Regions from separate parts of the Kribbella sp. NPDC059898 genome, predicted to be linked through region 2. Evidence: riboswitches for the same ligand, from Rfam matches in the RefSeq annotation. Region 2 holds a riboswitch; the other holds the start of a gene.
The links. A riboswitch is a leader RNA that binds a small molecule or an ion and turns the genes downstream of it on or off. The one in region 2 is predicted to bind cobalamin.
Positions count from the first base shown of each region.

Region 1: it holds a riboswitch for cobalamin, as region 2 does, so the genes downstream of both, ACFV9C_RS04950 (ABC transporter substrate-binding protein) here and ACFV9C_RS06045 (CbtB-domain containing protein) in region 2, are expected to answer to the same signal.

Region 1 is NZ_JBHWKR010000001.1:1,005,796-1,013,166, reverse strand. Features, by position in the region: gene ACFV9C_RS04980 (CHAD domain-containing protein) at 1-612, opposite strand, end outside; gene ACFV9C_RS04975 (hypothetical protein) at 633-773, opposite strand; gene ACFV9C_RS04970 (methyltransferase) at 770-1,570, opposite strand; gene ACFV9C_RS04965 (PLP-dependent aminotransferase family protein) at 1,599-3,101, shown strand; gene ACFV9C_RS04960 (FecCD family ABC transporter permease) at 3,094-4,041, opposite strand; gene ACFV9C_RS04955 (FecCD family ABC transporter permease) at 4,038-5,012, opposite strand; gene ACFV9C_RS04950 (ABC transporter substrate-binding protein) at 5,009-6,025, opposite strand; cobalamin riboswitch at 6,052-6,236, opposite strand; gene ACFV9C_RS04945 (hypothetical protein) at 6,245-7,207, opposite strand; gene ACFV9C_RS04940 (MFS transporter) at 7,221-7,371, opposite strand, start outside.
Region 2 is NZ_JBHWKR010000002.1:97,839-105,209, forward strand. Features, by position in the region: gene ACFV9C_RS06015 (hypothetical protein) at 1-281, shown strand, start outside; gene ACFV9C_RS06020 (bleomycin resistance protein) at 286-888, shown strand; gene ACFV9C_RS06025 (hypothetical protein) at 1,121-1,702, shown strand; gene ACFV9C_RS06030 (DUF222 domain-containing protein) at 2,444-4,192, opposite strand; gene ACFV9C_RS06035 ((2Fe-2S)-binding protein) at 4,274-4,951, opposite strand; gene ACFV9C_RS06040 (CbtA family protein) at 4,948-5,748, opposite strand; gene ACFV9C_RS06045 (CbtB-domain containing protein) at 5,750-5,956, opposite strand; adenosylcobalamin (AdoCbl) riboswitch at 6,006-6,094, opposite strand; gene ACFV9C_RS06050 (methylenetetrahydrofolate reductase) at 6,129-7,049, opposite strand; gene ACFV9C_RS06055 (metal ABC transporter permease) at 7,046-7,371, opposite strand, start outside.

The sequences.
Region 1 (7,371 bases), on a different contig from region 2:
TTCGTCGTATGCCGGGACGCGGTCGCCGAGCGCCCTCGCCAGCTTGCTCGGGCCGCCCGCCGGAACCGCACCGGCCGAGCGGAGCAGCTCGCCCGCGTCCTCAAGGAGCAGGGCGTCGCCGCCGACGAGCTCGACCTCCCATTCGCGCCAGCTCTCCGGCGTACCGCCCGTGACCGTCGCGGTCACGTGGTCGTCGGCCAGCTCCGCGAGCACCGCGCCGTCCGCGTCGAGGAGGCGATGCACCACTCGCCGGGTCGACAGCGTGACCACCGGCTCCACCTTGCGGTCCCGGACGTGGACCCGGACCGTACGGACCACAGCGACCGGCACGCTGCGCACCGAACGCCCCAGCGGGTACCGGACCTCGAGCCGCCCGGCCGTCCCGGGGAACTTCACGTGCCAGCCGTCGTCCTCACCGCCGGTCCGGCGCCGCAGCGTGACCTTGTGCGCGGCCAGGTCGAAGGCGGCGGTGTCGTAGTACACCGCCTCCAGGTCGAGCTCGAGCGGTTCCGCGACGCTCGCGACACCGGGCAGGTCGTGCAGCGCCGGCACGATCGCGTCCTCGCCGACGTCGTACTTCGTCTCGATCTCGAGCTGCTCGGTCCGCGCCATCCTCCTTGTTTACCAGGCGTTCATGAACTGGCCCTGAGATCGTCCACCAATCGTTGTAGATCCCGATCGGTGACGCCGCCGACCGTCGGCCGGAGCTGGCAGCGCTGGTTGCGTTTCAGCGCCCGGCACACCGCGGCGATCAGGATCAGGAAGCCGATCATGTCCGTCCCACCCCCTTGAAGAACGCGTAGTGGAAGGTGCCGCCGGGTGCGGCGGACTTCTCCAGGTCGGCGATGCCGGCCGCCCACTCCACGGCGGTCAACAGGCCGGCGGCGATCGCGCGTTCGCGGACCGAATCGACCATCGCGATGAACGTCTTGCGGGTGAACCCGTCGACGAGGTGCGGGAGGTTCTGGTCGGCGTACACGGTCCGAGGCTCGACGTGTACGTCGTCGTACCCGGCCTGCTCGAGCAGCGGCTGGAGGCGGCGGCCGATCAGCGAGTCGCCGCCCGCCGCGGCCTGCAGGTCGACGAGGCAGTCGACGACGGCCTGGGCGCGGGCGCTGCGCGGATGGAAGAAGGCTGAGCCGTGGTCGCCCTCGATGACGGTGATCGTGCCGCCGGGCTTGAGCAGGCGCCGGAGCTGGGTGAGGGCGCCGACGGGATCGGCGAGGTGTTCGAGGACGAAGCAGACGAAGACGTGGTCGAACTTCTCGTCCGGCAGTTCGCGGAGGTCCGCGTGCCGCCAGTCGACCACGGCGTACGGCGCGTGCTCGGCGACCCGGGCCTTCGCCTGGGCGAGCGAGGCCTCGGAGATGTCGATCGCGACCAGGTCGATGCCCGGGCTGCGGGTGACGAGCTGGACGGTCTGCGCGCCGACGCCGCAACCCGCCTCGAGGACGCGGCTGCCGGCCGGGTACGTCGTACCGCCGTGCAGGAGGTCGGCCAGCGTGCCGGCCTGGTCGGTCAGCCGGCGGGTCTCCGCCGGGGTGTAGCCGTGGACGTAGTCGGTTCCCATACCTCCACGGTCGCGCGACAATGGTCCAGTGAACAGGTCCAATCCGGCACCAAGTGGCCGGTCCAAAGGCGGCGCGGACTTCCTCCAGCTCGATCCGTCGGAGGCGCCGCCCGGCGGGCTCGCGGACTGGCTCACCGAACGCCTCCGGGCCGCCATCTCCAGCGGCCAGCTCGCCACCGGCACCCGCCTCCCCGCAACCCGCACCCTGGCCGCCGACCTGGGCATCTCCCGCGGCGTCGTCACCGAGTCCTACCAGCGGCTCACAGAAGACGGGCAGGTTGCAGGCCGCGGCCGAGGAGGCACTGTTGTGGTGGCGGCGCCCGTGGTCGACCGTTCGACAGGACGTAGTCGTCTACGTATACGAGCCCGCCCGCCTGGCGAGTCCGGCGAATGGGCCGAATCGACCGACACCTCCTGTCGTTCGGCCGACAACCCCGAGATCTTCGACGCGCTCCGGGCCGCGCCGGCTCGGGTGGATTTGACGCCGGGGGTGCCGGACTTGGCGGCGTTTCCGCGGGGGGCCTGGTTGCGGGCGGAGCGGGCGGTGCTGGGCGAGCTGGGGGCGGCGGAGTTCGGGTACGGCGATCCGGCCGGGACGCCGGTGCTCCGGCGGGCGGTGGCGGGGTGGTTGGCGCAGTACCGGGGGATCGCGGCCGACCCGGAGGACGTCATCGTCGTCGCGGGTGTCGCGCAGGCGATCGCGATCGTCGCGCAGCTGCTCGACCGGCACGGCATCCACGAGGTCGCCGTCGAGGACCCCGGCTCACTCGGCTCCCGGCAACACCTGCAGAACTGGGGCATGCGCACCCCACCCATCCCCGTCGACGACCGCGGCCTCCAGGTCGACGTACTGCGCAAGTCCGAAGCCGCCGTGGTGATGGCAACCCCGGCGCACCACTTCCCGACCGGCGTGGTCCTCGACGGCGAACGCCGCCGCGAACTCGTCCAATGGGCCACGAACGGCGGCCTGATCCTCGAAGACGACTACGACGCCGAACACCGCTACGACCGCCCGCCGGTCCCGGCGCTCCGCGCGATGCTGCCCGAGCAGGTGTTCTACGTCGGCAGCGTCTCCAAGCTGCTCGCGCCCGCCCTGCGGATCGGCTGGATGCTGGCGCCCCCGCAGTACAAGGAGGAAGTGATCGCCCGCAAACGCCTCGCCGACCTCGGCAACGCCGCCCTCCCCCAGCTCACCCTCGCGCACCTGATGGAGTCCGGCGAACTCGAACGCCAGCTCCGTCTGCTCCGCCGCCGGCACCGCACCCGCCGCGACGCGATGGTCGCCGCCATTCGCACTCATTTGCCGACAGCAACCATCCACGGCGCCGCCGCCGGCCTGCACCTGACGATCACCTTCGACGAGGCGGACGACGTCGCCCTCGCCGCGGCCGCCCTGGACGCGGGCGTCAAGTGTCACCCGCTCTCCTGGCACTGCCAACTCCCGCACGCCCCCGGCCTGGTCCTCGGGTACGCCGCCCGCACCCCGACAGAGATCGCCGACGCGATCGCCACCATCGCGAAGGTCAGCTAGGACGCGTCAGCAGATACAGCAGGTACGGCGCACCCATGAACGCGGTCACCACCCCCACCGGAAGCACCGTCGGCGCGACCACCGTCCGCGCCAGCAGATCCGACGAAACCACCAGCAACGCCCCGATCGCCCCCGGCACCACCAGCCCGGGCCGCCGAACCAACCGCCGAGCCAACTGCGGCGCCACCAACGCCACGAACCCCACCGGCCCGGCCGCCGCCGTCGCGAACGCCGCGAGCCCCACCCCGAGCGCGATCAACGCCCCGCGCGCCAACTCGACCCGCCCGCCGAGCGCCCGCGCCACGTCGTCGCCGAGCTCGAGCAACCGCAACTGCCGCGTCAGCACCACGGCCGCCGGCACCCCCACCGCGAGTGTGGCCCCAATCAGTACGACGTGCGTCCACGACCGCCCCGCAAGACTCCCGGCCAGCCACATCGACGCGCTCTTCGCCGTGTAGATGTCCGCCAGCGTCAGCAGGTACGCCGTCAACGACCCGACAATCGCCGTCACCCCGACACCGACCAGCACGAGCCGATTCCCCGACATCCCGTTCCGGTACGCCAGCAAATACACACTGATTGCCGCCAGCAACGACCCGAGCAGCGCCCCGAGCGGGATCCACCCGCTGCCGATGACGGTGATGATCAGTACGGCGGCCAGCGCGGCGCCGGCGTTCACGCCGATCAGATCCGGACTGACCAGCGGGTTCCGGGCGAGCCGCTGGAAGATCGCGCCGGAGATCGCGAACGCCGCCCCGACGCCGATCCCGGTCAGCACCCGGGGCAGCCGGTTGTTGACGACCACGTCGTACGTGATCAAAGTGCCGTGCCCGGACAGAGTCCGCAGTACCTCGGCGATCGACAGCGTGTAGTCGCCGCGGGTCAGGGCATACGCGCCCACGAGGACGGTCAGCACCGACGCGACGAGGCCCGCTCTCACAACGCGGCCATTCGTCGGCGCCGGACCAACCCGATGAACAGCGGCGCACCGATCAGCGCGGTGACGATCCCGACCTGCAGTTCCGCCGGACGTACGACGACCCGCCCGACGATATCCGCGAGCAGCAGTACGACAGGCGCGAGCAGCATCGAGCACGGCAGGATCCGGCGCTGGTCCGGTCCGACGACCAACCGGGCGACATGCGGTACGGCGAGCCCGAGGAAGCCGATCGGCCCCGCGATCGCGGTCGCCGTACCGGCCAGCACCACCACCGCGAGACCGGACAGTACGCGGACCAGGAGCACCCGCGTGCCGAGCGCCTGCGCTAGGTCGTCGCCCAGTGCGAGCTGGTTCAACGATCGCCCCAGCACCAGCGCAAGAACGATGCCGACAGCAACGAACGGCACGGCCTGGGCGACCACCCGCTGGTCGGCCAGCGACAGCGAACCGACCACCCAGAAGCGGTACTCGTTCAGCGTCGACAGATCCACCAGCGTCGCCGCCGACGTGATCGAGCCGAGCAGCGCGGAGATCGCCGCACCGGCCAGCGCGAGCTTCACGGGCGTCGTACCGCCGACCGCGCCGACCAGATAGACAGCCACCGTGGCCACCAGCGCCCCGCCCATCGCGAACCAGACGTACCCGGTCAGGCTGTGGATGCCGAACAGGCCGATCGCCGCCACGACCGCGACCGCGGCACCGGCGTTCACGCCGAGGATCCCGGGGTCGGCCAACGGGTTCCGGGTGACGCCCTGCATCACCGCGCCGGACAGCCCGAGCGCGGCGCCGACCAGCACGCCTGCGACGGTCCGCGGCAACCGCAGGTACCGGACCACGCGGTCGCCGTCGCTGCCGCTGAAGTCCGCCAGCGCCCGGTACACAGCGCCGGGCCCGATCCAGCGGTCGCCGACGCACAAGGACAGCACGACGACGACCGCCAGCACCGCGACCAGACCGGCCGCGCGCTTCACTTGACCAGGTCGGGGTGCAGGATGTGGCCGAGGTTCTCGGTGGTGTAGGCGCCGCGGACGCCGGCGGAATGGTTCGCGAACAGCCACGGCACGACGTGCTGGGAACGCACTGCCTTCAGGTTCGCGAACGCCGGATTGGCGAGGATCTTCCGAACGCCCGGCTGCGAGGCCGCGGGTGTCAGCGACGCGTCGCAGCACCCGCTGATCAGCACGTAGTCGGGGTCCCGCTTGATGAACTCCTCGACGCTGATCTTCACGTTCCGCTTCGAGGTCAGGTCGGCGAACGCGTTCACGCCGCCCGCCTGCCGGATCAGCACCGTACCGAAGTCCGGACCGCCGGACACGGTCATCCCGCCGCCTTCCAGGCCCGGGCGGACGATCGCCACCGTCGGGCGCGGCGCATCCTTCACGGCGGCCGCGACCGCGGCGATCCGCTTCTGCTGGTCGGCGATCACCTGCTCGGCGCGGTCCTCGACGCCGAACAGCCGGCCGAGGTCGCGCAGGTCGGCGTACACGTTGTCCATCGAGACCGTCGCCGGGTCGATCGCCTCGTCGCCGTTGCCGTCCGCGGTCGGGCAGAGCGGGCTGAAGATCCAAGTCTGTACGCCGAGGTCGGCGAGGCTCTTGCGGCTGCCGAAACTCGCGTCGCTCCCGACGGCGCTGAACACGTCGTTGAACCCGGACAGTACGAAGTCCGGGTGCAGGCTGAGCAGTTCCTCGCGGCTCGGCAGGTTCTTGAAGTACTTCGCCTTCGACTGCGCGGCGGCGTACTCCGGCAGCACCTGGGAGTCGAGGTACGCCGTACCGACCAGGCGGTCCGAGATACCCAGCGCGTGGGCCAGCTCGATCGCGGGCTGGTACGCCGCGAACACCCGCTTCGGCGGCCCGTCGACGGACACGTCGATCCCGCAGTTCTTCACCGTGGTGGCCCCGGGACTCTCCGCGGCGGACGGCGCGCAGCCGGCCAGCAGGGTCAAGGACAGGGCGACAGCAAGCACACGTACGACGGCCATGAGTGGACCGCTCCTCCAGCACCTCGTGGACGGGTCAGCGCCGTGGCCGGTCTCCTGGCTGACGGGTACCACGTCCACCGGTCTGACCTTCCCAGCCGCACGCGGCCAGTGGTCCCCTTACGGGTACGACAGGTGCACATCCCGATCACAGTGGCGAGGGCCGCGCCGGTACTTCACCGGCTTCCCGAACACCACGGCGCGGTCACCATAGCACCCGGGTCAGTGCGTGTAGAGCGACGAAAGGGCGAGCGCGAACTGGGTCATCAGGTCCGGGTTGACCGCGCGGGCCGGCAGCGGGACCAGGTCGACCAGCTTGTCGTCGCCGACCCGGATCGTGGTCCGGCCGGTCGCGGTGTCGATGTACCCCTCGTCGCCGAGCGGGATCGACTGCGAGGTGGAGGCGTTCCGGAGCGGGGCCATCAACGCCTTCGCGTCCGGCTCCCGGCGGACCGAGGAGTACAGCACGCGGGTGGCGGTGATCCAGCCGCACACCGGGTCGCCGACGAGGGTCTCGCCGTCGCGGCGGGCCGTCGCCGGTACGCCCAGCACCTGCTCGGCCGCGTCCGATCCGCGATCGCACTCCGGCCGGGTGATCTCGAGCGCGGGCGCCTGCAGCCCCGGCGCCTGCCGGGCGACCTCCTGCCCGAGGACGACGTACTTCGCGAGCGTGGCCTGCGGACCGGAGAGCTTGTACAGCCGGCCGTCGAGCAGGAACACCAGGAACTGGCTCGTCCCGTACCCGCCGTCGCCGACGTTCGCGGTCACGGCCGGCTCCCGCCCGTGCGCGGCGTACGTCTTCCGCGCCGCCGCCAGCGTCGCGGCGGTTGCCTGCAGCACCGAGACCCCGATCCGCAGCACCGGGCCGTCCGGCGCGGTACTCAGGCTCAGCTGGCAGACGTCGTACGACGGGATGTCGATCTCGGCCGGCGGGTTCTGGCGCACGATCTTCACCACCGGCACGGCCAGCGTGGTCCGGACCAACGTCTCGTCGATCGAGGTGCACAGCGTCTCGACAGGCGTCGCCGACGCGGTCGGTGACGGCGTGTCCGAGGGCGTCGCGGACGGGGTGTCGAACCCGCTCACCGACACCAGCGGCGGCACACTCGGCGCGGTCTCCTGCCCATGACCCCCACACCCCGCAAGCAGTACGACGGCCAGCCCGGCGGCGATCAGGGTACGCATGATGACTGAGACTCTAACCGGCGGCGCGGAGTTGCCTTTCGCGGACGGCGTGTTCGTCGGTGCGGGCGTCGTACCGCCAGAACTCGCGCAGCCAGACCGAGGTCGCGAGCACGCCGGCGACGCACAGGACGCCGCCGCTGACGATCGCGGTCCGGACCGTGGTG
Region 2 (7,371 bases):
GCCAGCAACTGCTGACCATGCTGCTGGCGCTCAACCGCCGCTACGGCCCCAAACACAAGTGGCTCCCGACGAACCTCGACCTCGCACCGGACGACCTCGACCGCAGACTCCGGCAGGTCTTCGCCGTCGCCCCGGCCAACGCCGCCGAGATGCTTGCCGAACTCGTCGAGGAGACCTTCACGCTGGTCGAGACCGAGCTGCCCGAAGTCGACATCACCCGCCTCCGCGCCATCTTCCGCCACCGCCGCCCACCCCTCGACCACCCACCGTTGGCACAATAGCCCGATGGATCCAGCACTTGTCCCGGAGCTCCTCGTCGAGTCGGTTGCCCAGAGCATCGAGTTCTGGTGCGGTGTGTGCGGGTTCGAGATCCGGTACGAGCGGCCCGGTTTCGCGTACGTCGTACTCGGCGACGCTCACGTCATGCTCGAACAAGCCGGCGTCGGCCGGAACTGGGTGACCGCTCCGCTGGAGAGGCCGCTGGGCCGAGGTATCAACCTGCAGATCGCCGTACCGTCGATCGTGCCAATCGTGGAGTCGCTGTACCGGGCCGCGTGGCCGCTGTTCATGGAGCCGGAGACCAAGTGGTACCGCACCGATGAGGGCGAGGTCGGCGCCGAGCAGTTCCTGGTGACCGATCCGGACGGCTACCTGCTCCGCTTCCAGTCCCCCGCGTACGTCCTGCAGGTCAACGGCGAACGCTTCCAGGTCGCCACCCGCCCGGGCCATCCCGGCACCTACGACTACACCTGGCTCACCGGCCCCAACCCCGGCTACGGCTTCACCGAATCCGGCCCCACCACCCCCACCCGCACCAACCCCGACCACCACCAGGCCATCACGTCCTTCCTCTCCGGCATCAACCCTTCAACCGGCTACCTCGACTGACCCCTCGGCGTCGCCGTCGACGGCCCTCGCAGCGGCGACTCCACGGGGCGGCTCCACGGCGCGGGCTTGCTGCCCGGGGCCGCAGGCAATCTCGCGCCGGAGCCCAACACCGCAGGCACAACAGGCACCGCACGCCCGGCGGCCTATCGGATCCGCCGAGTACCACATGCGGCGATTGCCGCGGAACGGCGAACAACCAGGTGCCGTGCGCACAGCAGGTAGGACATCTACTGTGAGTGCTGCGGCGACGGCGAGTGCTGCGAGGTACGCCGGCGCCGCGATGACGGCGCGTACGGCGGACACAGCACGTCCCGCGCGTGCCACGGGTACGCCGGGTACCGCAACGACCGGCAGAGGTAGCGCCAACACGACGGCCGCCAGGCGTACCGCAGGTGCGGTACGCCGTGAGTACGGCGGCCGCCTCGCGTCGAGTACCGCCGGGGTACGGCGGCACAGCGAGTACGCCCAGTACAACGGGGGCCGCAGGTGCGGCAAGTGCTTCGTATCCCGCAGATACCACGGATACGGCGAACACCGCACGTACGGCACAGCCCGCAAGTACAGCGGTTCCGGCGGCCGCCAGGGCACTCACAGGCACGGCAGGCACCGCAGGCACGGCAGGCACGGCAGGCACGGCAGGCACGGCAGGCACGGCAGGCACGGCAGGCACGGCGGGCGCCGCGGGTACGGCGGGCGCCGCGGGTACGGCGGGCGCCGCGGGTACGGCGGGCGCCGCGGGTACGGCGGGCAAGGCGCGTATCACAGGTGGGGCAAGGTGGTGCGGCCGGTGCGGCACGTACGGCGACGATGGTGAGCCGCCGCAGGCATCGCGGGCACGGCTGGTACGGGACGTGGGACGGCTTCCGCAGGTGTCGGGCGCACAGGGGATGCCGCGAGCACCGCAAGCGGGGCGGGTGTGGAGAGGGCAGTTGGCTCGCCGTCGAGTATCGCGGCGTACGGCAGCACTGCGGAGTACGGGCTGTACCACGGGCACCGCAGGTACGGCAGGTGCGTCGTGCACCGCACGTATTGCGATTAGGCGAATGCCGCGAGTACGGCGAGTGCTGCGGGTCCGGTGGATGCCGTGAGGCTCGGGGTGCTGTGGGTGAAGAGGGTGTCGTGAGTACCGCATGTACGGCGAGGGCGGCCGGTTGCGCAGGTGCGGTGCGGAGATTGACGGCGGCGGGTGGTGTGGTGACGGGCAGGAAGCGTGTCGGCGCTGCGCCTGCTTTGGTCGCGTTCGGTGGGTGAATGGATAGCGGGCCGGGCGCGACTTTGGCGGATGCTGACGTGGGTGTGACTTGTCGGTCGCCGCTTCGCGGGGCTGTCAGCCGAGGGCCTGTGTGCCTGTGATGTGACGGGCCGAGGCAGGTGGCGGTCGCCGAATTGTGGCCGGAGTCTGGGGATGCGTTCCGGGGTGGGCGGGTAGCGGCTGGAGAGAACGCGCGGTGTCGAGGTCGTCAGGGCGATCCGGGCGTGCCGGACTGTCGAGCACAGGCGGGTGGGCACCCGCGCTCGACAGATTGGTGGCATATTGCCCGAGCTGGGTCGAGGGTCAGATGGTGGCGAAGGAGGGTGGGCCGGTTGCGGGCTCGGTGGGCGTGCGGTTTCCCCAGACGGCGAAGTGGGTTGCGGCGGTGAGGGTTGCTTCGTCGGCTGTCCAGCGGTTGGGTCGTGGGGTGGGTGGGTCGGTGTCGCCCCAGGGGTTGAGCGTTGGGGGCGGGTCGCCGGCGCAAGCAGGCACGGGCCCTGGCAAATCGGAGCAGGCGGGTACGACGCCTGGTGAGTCGGGGCAGGCGGATACGGCGCCCGCCGGCTCAGGGCAGGCAGGTACGACGCCCGCCGGCTCAGGGCAGGCAGGTACGACGCCCGCCGGCTCAGGGCAGGCAGGTACGACGCCCGCTGGCTCGGGGCAGGCGGGTACGACGCCCGGCGGCTCGGGGTAGGCGGGTACGACGCCCGGCGGCTCAGGGCGGGCGGGTGCCGTGCTCGGTGGCTCGGGGTGGGCGGGAGCGGCGAGTGGTGGAACGGGGGTGGTGGGGGTGTCGCGCTGTGGTTCGCGTGGGAAGTCGGGGTGGGCGGGGGCTGGGCTCGGTGGTTGGGTGGGGCGTGTAGGCGTCGGGTCGGCCCAGGTGGGGCGGGCTACGTCGACCTTGCCGTTGGTGATGGTGATGTGCCAGCGGTCGTTGTGCAGATCCACGTGGTGGCGGCGGCACAAAAGCGCGAGGTTGGTCAGAGCCGTGGCTCCGCCGTCGACCCAGTGCGTCAGGTGGTGGGCGTCGCACATTACCGGCGGCGCTGCACAGACCACGCAGCCGCGGTCGCGGGCGATCAGGGCGTGCCGGATGTGTCTGGTGACGAGGCGTTCGCGGCGGCCGACGTCCAGGGGTTCGGAGTTCGAGCCCAGGACGAGCGGGATGACGTTCGCGTCGCACGCCAGACGCCGGACGGTGGCAGCGGAGAGGTCGTCGCCGTAGATGGTTTGGCCGGTGGCGTGGGCGGTGGCTGATTTCAGGTCGTCGAGGTCGATGGTGACGGTGATGTTGGCCTTCGCGCCGTGGCCGGCGGTGTCGGTGTCCCAGGCGTTCGCGGCCACGGTGAGCGCTGTGGTCAAGGCGTCGGCTTGGCGTTTGTCGCGGGGGCGGGGGTCGTGTTCGCCGTCGACGGTCTTGTGGGGGCGGGCACCCGCGTGTATGACGGCGCGCAGGAGTTCGGCGTTGTCGTTGGCGAGGTAGCCGCGGAACTTCACGCCGTTCTCGGCGGTGCTCAACGTCAACGACTCGCGCTGATAGGCCTTGTGTTCTTCGGGTTCGGGGCCGTCGGCGTCGATCCGGTCGCAGAGGTGTTTGGCGGCGGTGCGGAGTTCTTGGGGGGTGTGGGTGGGGACGAGGCCGACCAGTTGCTGCTCGGTGACGTCCAGGGTTTCGGTCGGGACGCGGTCACGGACGCGTTCGAGTTCGGTGATGATCGCGGCCGCGTGGCCGATCTGCATCTGATGGACGGTGCCGTCGGCCGACTCGATGCCGCCGGTGAGGGCGTCGTTCACGGCCTGGTACTTGGGCAGCGCGCGGGCCAGGCGGACGTCGCGCCAGACCTCGGCACGGTCACGGCGGTGGCGGACGGTGAGGAGTTCGACGGTGTCGCGGGCACCGAGCTCCTGGGCGAGGCCGTCGGTCTCGGAGCGGGCGATGAGTTGCAACTCGACGGATCGCAGGCGGGTGATCTGGGTACGGACCTTGTCCAGGGCAGGCAGCACCTCGTGGTTGCCTAGAGCAACCACTGTGCGTCCGCCGAGAATGTCCATGCCGATGACTGTAGCTGGCGGGCCGGACAGTTTTCAAAGCCGGGAACCCCTTATTTTCAAGGGAATTAGTTATCCACAGATTTATGACTTGTTGAGGACGCAATCGCCGCAGAGAGGGCCGTCGCGATCGGGAGCGGCGCGGTAGATGAGGCAGCAGCTGCGGCGGCGGAAAGGGTTGGAGGTGTGGGCGCCGCGAAGGGGTGGGACGTCCAGCAGGGCAGTGGCGACGGCACGGGAGCGGGTGGCGAGGGTGGGGGCGGCGTTTGACAGAGCGGTGGCGGCGCCGTTGACGGCTGAGGCGACGTTGCCTACCAGGATGTGGTCCGAGAGGTCGAAAGCCTGGGCGATCGTGGGCAGTGGGCCGTCGAAGAGTTCGTGGTGCAGGTCTCCGCCGGCCGGCGGGATCGGGGGTAGGGAGAGGGGGAAGGCGCCGCCGAGGACGGGTTGCCAGTGGAGTTGGTCGAGGGCGAGGGTCGGGACGCGGTCCTCGAGTACGACGGCAGCAAGAGCTGGGGAGATCAGGCGGGCGACCAGGCCCAGATGGGTCACCGAGGCGGCGACGCGTACTTCGATCGCCGTCGGGTCCTGGCCGCTCGCGGCGCCTAGGTAGGCCCGTGTCTGGGCGATGCGATCCGCCAGGATCGCAGGATCGTCAACAATCTCCACGAGCCGGCGCCAGGGCGGATCCGGCGTCGGGTCCACGTGCTGTTCGACGGCGAAGAACGGGCCCAGGGCGGCGATCCGGTCGAGGAGTGTCACACCGCGACCTGGACGGGAGTGCGGAGCAGGCGGTCGGCAAGTGGGCCGAAGACCGCGCCGATCACGCCCCAGAGCAGGACCTGTGCGCCGACGGAGTACAGGCGGAACGCGTACAGGCGGTCCACGTCGAAGCCTGGGTAGACGATCGTCCCGTGGGAGTCGGTCAGCGGCAGCGGGGTCTCGGTCGCGTGCCGGCCGTACTCCTGCACGTTCGCGGCGAGGTGGCCGAGTGATGGCAGGACGGCCATCACGACGCCGATCAGTACGACGTACGCCGCCAGCGCCAGGAGGGTCGCGTTCCAGTTGCCGAAGCGGGGGCGCAGGAGCTTGCCCAGGGCAACGGCACCGATCAGGAAGAGGAGTGAGCAGACGACCATCGCCAGGTACAGGTTGGCGCGGGTCTGGATGGTCTCCTCGTGGCCGATCGCGGGTGGGTTCGCGGGGTACTTCAGGAAGAGTACGAAGTAGAACCCGAGGAAACCGCCCACCGCGACCAGCATCGCGAGCGTGCGCGGGCGGAGGTTGCCGACGCGGCCGAGGCAGATCGTGTACGCGACCGCGAACACGGCACCCATCGCGATCCCGAACAGGATCATGCCGACGCCCAACCCGGCGTTCGCCTGGAGTGTCCGGCTGAACAGGTCTGGCCCGGACGGCTCGTGGGCGGCGTCGCGGCCGGCTTCGTAGTCGATCGCGGCCTGGATCTGCGGTTCGGCGAAGATTCGTGCGAAACCGAACGCGACCAGACCGCCCGCTCCGCCGGCCAGCAGGCCGCGGAGGATCAGTTTGCGCTCCACCTCAGTGGCAGGGGAAGCCGAGGAAGTGCCGCGCGTCGTGCACGAACTCGTGGATGTGCATGTCCTTGCCGAAGATCGAGTACGCGCCCTGGTCGACGCCGATGAAGTAGTACGCCAGGAACGCCAGGAACGCCGTACCGACCAGCCACAGCACGGCCTTCGACACCGGAAGAACAACCGTCGTCGTCGACGCAGACAGATTACTCACGTGAGAGCCTCCTTCAGGGGATCGTGCGTCCCGCTACCAGTGGAGCGTCGTGACGGCGAAGTATCTGACTTACCGGACGTGTCCGGCTCACAGTGGCGCGACCGTGCCGAATTCCCATCGGCTTCCTTGCGCCGTCACTGTCTGGGAGGGTACGGACCTCACCCCCGGCCAGTCAACCGACGAACGTGCGCAGCTCCTTGACCAGCTCGACACTGGCGTCGTTCTCGATCCGCCGGGTCGAGACGCTCTCGACGTTGAACCCGAACGGGATCCCACGGTCCCGGCAGTACGTCGACAAAGTACGGGCGATCCCGACGCAGTGCGCGTACGAGTCCGCGACCGGGTCGCCGGAATGCACCAGCTCGTTACGGAGCCACCGCGGCACCCGGACACCGAGCCAGGCAAGGAACTCCAGCGTCTTCACCGAGCCGCAGATCGACAGCGTGAACACGATCGGCACCGGCTCGACGTTCTCGGCGCGGCACAGGTACAGATAGTCCGACGCCAGGTCCATCGCGGCGCCGACGTCGTAGATGATCTGCGTCACGAAGAACGAGCAACCGCTGCGCTGCTTCCGGAGCAGCCGCTCGTGCTCGTCGAGGCGGGACGAGTGCCGTTCCGGGATCGTCACGCCGCCGAGCGGCAGGGCCGACCCGGAGCGCTGCCACAGGTCGTACGCGGCCGGCAGCGTCGTTCGTACCTCGGCCGCGCTGGTCGGGGCGCCGACCATCACGGTGCCGAGCTGGTCCGAGGGACGCCGTACCCAGGAGTCCAGCTCGGCCGCGGTGTACTTGCCGACCGAGCGGTACACGATCGTCGGCCGGTCCCACCAGGACAGCTGGTCGGCGAGGAAGTCCGCCGGGTCCATCGTCGGGCTGAACGGGAACGGCCGCTCCTCCGGTATCCGCTCCGCCTCGTCGTCGATGTCGTAGAGGATCAGCGCGTCGATGTCGAGCTGCTCGAGCCGCGTCCTCGTCACCGCGGTGAAGCGTTCGAGCGCGTCCGGGGCGATCGACCGGCGGGGCGGCGTCATCCCGTACAGCAACAACTCAGTACCGCGCCCACTCCCCAGCAACGCCGACAGATCGTTCACCGAGCCAGCTTAAAGGAGGACACCAGCCGGCACGCGAGGTAGACGAGGAACGAGATCGTCGTGATGTACGGGCTGATCGGCACCGAACTGCCCGCGGACAAGAGGATTCCGCCGACCGCCGCGGTGACCGCGAAGGCGACGCTGAGCAGCGGTACGACGATCGGCGACGACGAGACCCGGAGCGCCGCGGCGGCCGGGGTGACGAGCAGCGAGAGGACGAGCAGCGCCCCGACGATCTGCACCGAGACCGCGACCGCGAGGCCGAGCAGGATCATGAAGACGATCGACAGTACGCCGACCGGAACGCCCCGCGCGGCCGCGA